2 regions of the Bacillus sp. C-3-6 genome follow, and region 2 is predicted to be linked to the other one. Evidence: riboswitches for the same ligand, from Rfam matches in the RefSeq annotation. Region 2 holds a riboswitch; the other holds the start of a gene.

Region 1 (3,216 bases), on a different replicon from region 2:
GGTAAGCCACGCATATGTTTCTGGAAACTCACGCAATAATGTATCTAATACTCTTGCTTCTTGCAGGGAAGGGATCGTTTCAAATGCCAATAGATCTGCACCTGCTTCGATTAACGCGGACATTCTCGAACGGTGAAAGTCTGCTAATGTTTTATCTGTCACACCATAGTTGCCTACATACTCTGAACCATCTGCAAGGTAAGCCCCGTACGGCCCAACTGATGCAACAACTAATGGTTTAGGCCTATTCGTTTGCCTATTTTCCTTCCAAAAATCATCTCTTGCCCTTCTTGCAAGTAACACCGTTTTCTTAATTAATTTCAAAGCTTCCTGTTCTTGTATTCCACGCGTGGAAAAACCACTAATAGTAGCTTGATAGCTTGCTGTTATGGCACAGTCTGCTCCAGCAATAAAATAATCTAAATGAACCTGATAAATTAGTTCTGGATTTTCTAGTAACACACGTGCCGACCAAAGGGGATCGTCCAAATTACATCCATGTGCCTCCAATTCTGTAGCTAATGCTCCGTCAAGAATCATAATGGAATGTTGGGATAAAATATCATCAATTGGGTTGATTTTGTTCGACATAATCTACGCCCCTCTTTTTTAGATTTTTTGTTAGATAATAACTTCCATAGCAAAACAAAATAAACGGTATGCCGCAATATAAGGCAATCCTCTGTGTTGGATCGAATGCAATTCCAATACACGATGCCAGACAAAGGATAAAAGAAGCAATTGGTACTAATGGATATAGTGGTGTGCGATAAATCAAGTCCTTTTCAGAATTTCCTTCTTTCAAAAATTGTCTGCGAAATAGGAACTGGGAAGCACTAATACTCATCCAAACTACGACTACTGCTAGACCGGAAATGGAAACAAGTACGATATAGACAGTATCTGGTGCCACAATACTTGAGAGCAAAGCCAAAGCTCCACCCACCATGCTGAAAATGACGGCGTTGATTGGAACACCTTGCTTCGTCATTTTTCCAAAAATGGGGGATATCATATTCTTATTAGCAAGCGACCAAAGCATTCTAGAAGAGGCGTAAAGGCCTGAGTTTGCCGCAGATAAAATGGCTGTTAAGATAACGAAATTCATTATGTCAGCTGAATATGGCACCCCAATTCGTTCTAGAACTGCAACAAAAGGGCTCTCTAATACCCCCGCATCGGAAATAGGCAATAACGCAGATAAAACAACAATCGTTCCTACAAAAAAGATGATCAATCTCCACAGAGTAGTTCGAATGGCCTTCGGTATCATTTTTTCCGGGTTCGCTGTTTCTCCAGCTGCAATGCCTATTAATTCTGTTCCCGAAAAAGCAAAATTAACCGCAAGCATGGTCATCATAATGGCCGTAGCACCATGAGGAAATAAACCTCCACTTGTAAAATTAGAAAAGAATGGTGCTGCTTTTGAATGAGCCATCGGAAGAAACCCTAGCATTGCCGCTACTCCTAACACAATAAAAATCACAATAGCTATAACCTTTATCGATGAAAACCAAAATTCGGATTCGGCAAAAAATTTAACAGTCAGAACATTTAATACAAAGATCAAAATGGCAAAAAGAGCACTCCATACCCAAACATTAATCGATGGAAACCATCGCTTCATAAGTAATCCTGCGGCTGTAAATTCAGAACCTAAAGCAACAGTCCAAGTTAACCAATACAACCAGGCTACTGTATACCCTGTACCCGGTCCAATGTATTTAACTGCATAACTATGAAATGCGCCCGTTTCGGGCATATGTACGGAAAGTTCTCCTAAACATAGCATAACTAGATAAACCACTAGTGCACCAACCAAATAGGATAGAATTGTTCCAAATGGGCCAGCTTGTTGAATAGTGTAACCCGAACTTAAGAATAAGCCCGTTCCAATCACCCCACCAAGTGATAGCATGACTAAATGACGTGCTTGCATTTTCCTTTGAAATTCTTGCCCATTTTTGTTCTCCATTTCTACTCTCCTTTAGTTACTATCCAGAAAAAACAAAAACGCACTCTAAAAAAGAGGGCGCTACTGACAAATAAAAACGGAAGCTCTCATCTATCAGGATTATCACCCGCTGGAATTAGCACAGTGTCTACTTAAGCAGACCTGTTGCTGAGGTTTCATAAGGCCAGTCCCTCCACCTCTCTGGATAAGAAATATTTTTTTATAACCTTATCAATCCATTCAATAACTGTCAAGACAATTCTGTTTTTTTAAAAAAATCATCTATTATAGAAATACAAAAAAAGGAGTATTACTATAACTGCAATCCACTCCTTCTTGGGTATTATTTAAAAATTGAACATACAAAACCTCATTTATTTATGATACAGTTCACAAGCACTTCCTCAAAATTTGATGCGCTTCTAAATATCTTCTTACTTCTTTGGCTATGAGGATCACCGCAACTTAGAGATGTGTGACGAGACCCCATCGCCATCAAGCTAAGGTTTTGAAGTACCCCCTAAATGACAATTTTCTTTCTCTACAATTAATTATTTCGAGAAATGAGCTCATATTTTTGTTTTGGGGATGTTTACTTTTCTTAAGTTAATGGGTATGCGGCCGTACCCTTAAACAAGAAACACAAGCGCCAGCTACTAAAGAAGAGCCTAAAAAAGAAGAACCCAAAAAAGAGGGGCCTAAGAAAGAAGAAGCTCCGAAAAATAAACCTGGAATTAGCAAAACTAAGTTCAATTAAATCAAAAATGGAATGAGTTACGACGAAGTTAAAACTATCATTGGTAGCGACGGGGAAGTTTTATCATAGACTGGGCAAGCTAGCGAACAACTTCATACCATTATGTATAAATGGAATGTAGAAAAAGGATTTGGTGCTAATGCGAACTTCATGTTCTAAGAAGGTAAATTGTAAAATAAATCTCAATTCGGTTTAAAATAAAAAAAGCACTCATATGAGTGCTTTTTTAAATTCCTAATAATTGCTTTTTCTTCGCTTGAAACTCTTCTTCAGTAATAACTCCTTGATCTAACAACTCTTTATACTTCAATATTTCATCTGCCCCACTTACTGATGCAGAAACTTGAGGTTTGCTTTTATTAGCTAAAATACTCTCAATATACTCTTTAATTTCTACAGCCATTTTTTCTTCTTTTTTTGTAAACATAACTGTGTTTTCATCTGCTGCTGCAGCCATAACCCCTTTTTTACTCTCTTGACTACCCATAAAAATAAATTGTATGTA
Region 2 (3,216 bases):
CGTATCTACATCAAACTGGTGAAAAGTTGATGTGTTATAGATAGGAACGTTCACAGCTCCTGTTTGCGAGTCATGTTTATATTGGTTGTGTAGTAAGAGTGTATCTATAGAATAACTCATATTCTTACACCTTCTTTTACAAGTTTAATGGCTTGCTTTAAGTCTTGAATTAAATCGTTACTATTTTCAATGCCAACGGAGAATCGAAGAAGACGATTACATACACCGTTTGCTGTTCTAATTTCTTCAGGAATATCAGCATGTGTTTGCGTTGCTGGATAAGTCATTAAACTTTCTACACCACCAAGACTTTCGGCAAATGTAATTAAGGATAAAGATTGTAAGAATGGATTAATCCAAGCTTCATCTTTAAGGCGAAATGAAATCATGCCGCCTCTTCCAGGATAAAATACATCTGTCACCCCGTCTTCATCATTTAAATATGCAACAACTGCTTTCGCATTTTCTTCATGCTGTCTCATGCGAAGCGCTAACGTTTTCATACCGCGAATTAATAACCATGAGTCAAATGGGCTTAAAACTGCACCTGATGCATTATGATAATGAGCGATTTCTTCACAAAGTTCCTTTCCTTTTGCAACGACAAGTCCGCTTAGTACATCGTTATGTCCCCCTAAATATTTCGTTGCGCTGTGAAGTACAATGTCAGCACCTTCTGTTAATGGTTGCTGTATATAAGGTGTGTAGAATGTGTTGTCTACAATAAGAAGTAGTCCGTGCCTTTTCGCTACAGTTGCGACTGCAGCAATATCAGTAACTTGCATTAATGGATTAGTTGGAGTTTCTATGAAAATAGCCTTCGTTTCAGTTGTGATAGCTTGCTCAATTTGTTTAATAGACTGTGTATTTACGTATCTACATCGAACATTCCACTTTTTTTCATGTTCAGAAAATAATCGATACGTTCCACCGTATAAATCTTCAGATACAATAAGTTCGTCTCCAGAGCGGAATAGAGAAAGGACGAGGAGAACAGCCGCCATCCCTGAACTACAGGCATAACCTTGTTCGCCATATTCTAAGTCTGCGATTGCCTGTTCTAAAAGACCTCGAGTTGGATTGCCAGTTCGTGAATAGTCAAAGCCAGTAGATTTACCAATTCCTTCATGACGATAAGCGGTTGAGAAATAAACTGGTGGATTAACCGTTCCAGTTGTAGTTTCACTGCGATTGCCGATTTGTGCTAGTTTTGTTTCGATTGTTGACATGTGAAAATTCCTCCTTTTTAAATTGAAACATTAAGTGAATATAAAATAAAAAAAGCCTTCTAAGAAGAAGGCTTTCGGTTTGAATAGAGTCTTCTTCTCATCTGTCAAATCTTTCACAATTTGCTGGAATTAGCACCTTATTAACAAAATGTTAATGGTTGCTGAGGCGTCACAGGGCCAGTCCCTCTACCTCTCTAGATAAGAATGTTCGTATGAAATTTTTATTATGTTTTTAACTTTACAACAAAAGATAATTGAATTGCAACTTTATTTTGAAAAATTTTTATTTTTCCGCAAGTGTCATTGACTTTTACTTTTGTGCATGCTAAATTTATTAAAAAATTAACAAACATTGTTAAAAGGGGAACGCATTTCCTTTTAGCTACATAAATAAAATAATAAAGACAACTCTTATTGAGAGCGGTGGAGGGAAAGGCCCTGTGAAACCCGGCAACCTTCAAACGAAATGTTTGAAACGGTGCTAATACCTGCAAAACGAATGTTTTGCATAATAAGAGGAGGAACGATTATGTCCCCCTCTTCAAAGTGAAGAGGGGGTTTTTATATTGATAGAAATGAGGGAGATTCGTGAAATTACTAGATTTATTATCAAAAGGAATTGTAATAGGTGATGGTGCGGTTGGGACGTTATTGCATTCACATGGCTTGCAAAGTAGCTTTGAAGAATTGAATGTATCTGATCCAGACTTAATTATATCGATTCATAAACAATATGTAGCTGCTGGAGCAGATGTAATTCAAACGAATACGTATGGAGCAAATGAGGCGAAATTACGTATGTACGGCTTAGAAAATCAAGTTACAGAAATTAATAGAGCGGCAGTAAAACTGGCGAAAGCATCTGTGACAGATAAAAATGCAATTTTAGGAACAATTGGTGGTATGAAACATATCGGAGCCGTTACAACGACTGATATGGAAAGGGAGTTTATGCTACTTGAACAGGCAGGGGCTTTACTAGAAGAACAGGTTGATGGATTACTATTAGAAACTTTTTACGATGAATTTGAATTACTTCATGCTGTTAAAGTATTGCGTAAGCAAACGAACATTCCAATTGTTGCTCAATTAGCGTTACATGAAGCAGGTACGACTCAAAATGGAAATGATGTCAATGAAATATTAAAGCAACTTATAGATTACGGTGCAAATGTTGTTGGATTAAATTGTCAACTAGGGCCGCTTCATATGACGGAGGCTTTCAAAATGATATCGATTCCGCAAAATGGCTATTTATCAGCATACCCAAATGCAGGTCTCCCGAATTATGTGGAGGGACGTTACGTATATGAGGGAAGCCCAGCTTATTTTGAGGCGATGACGCCGAGATTTATTGAGCAAGGTATTCGGTTATTAGGTGGTTGTTGTGGTACGACTCCAGAACATATTCAAAGTATGAAGCACGCTGTTGCGAATGTTACACCTGTAATAGAAAAAGACACCATTCAAAGGCCGAAAGTTGTTCATACGCATGAGAAACGTTCGAAGGCTCACGTCACTCTAGCAGAGAAAGCGAAAAAACAAACGACAGTTGTAGTGGAATTAGATCCACCGAAAACGTTAGATACACAGCGGTTTTTTGAAGGAGCAAGAGCTTTAAAAAGAGCGGGAGCAGATGCTATTACTCTAGCAGATAATTCATTAGCATCGCCTCGTATTTCTAATATGGCAATGGGTGCGTTATTAACGAAGCATGATATCCCGGTATTGACACATTTAACGTGTAGGGATCATAACGTCATTGGACTACAATCTCATTTGTTAGGTTTATCGGCGTTAGGGATGGAAGAAGTGTTAGCTTTAACTGGTGATCCAGCGCGCGTTGGTGATTTTCCTGGTGCAACTTCTGTATACGATTTGTCCTCTATTGAGCTCATTAAAATGATTAAAGAAATGAACGATGGACGTTCAATTTTAGGGAAATCAATTGGACCGGCGACAAGGTTTTCTGTAGGCGGCGCATTTA

The links. Region 2 has a riboswitch for S-adenosylmethionine ahead of metI (cystathionine gamma-synthase/O-acetylhomoserine thiolyase). Riboswitches for the same ligand answer to the same signal wherever they lie in the genome.
Region 1: another riboswitch for S-adenosylmethionine. It lies ahead of mmuP (S-methylmethionine permease); the one in region 2 lies ahead of metI (cystathionine gamma-synthase/O-acetylhomoserine thiolyase).

What each region holds. Positions count from the first base shown of each region.
Region 1 covers NZ_JBSSBE010000002.1:26,729-29,944, forward strand. The annotation lists gene mmuM (homocysteine S-methyltransferase) at 1-591, opposite strand, end outside; gene mmuP (S-methylmethionine permease) at 566-1,975, opposite strand; SAM riboswitch class I at 2,059-2,166, opposite strand; gene ACW0JX_RS26965 (SHOCT domain-containing protein) at 2,938-3,216, opposite strand, start outside.
Region 2 covers NZ_CM137247.1:4,038,078-4,041,293, reverse strand. The annotation lists gene metC (cystathionine beta-lyase) at 1-120, opposite strand, end outside; gene metI (cystathionine gamma-synthase/O-acetylhomoserine thiolyase) at 117-1,229, opposite strand; SAM riboswitch class I at 1,324-1,434, opposite strand; SAM riboswitch class I at 1,638-1,747, shown strand; gene ACW0JX_RS20720 (bifunctional homocysteine S-methyltransferase/methylenetetrahydrofolate reductase) at 1,818-3,216, shown strand, end outside.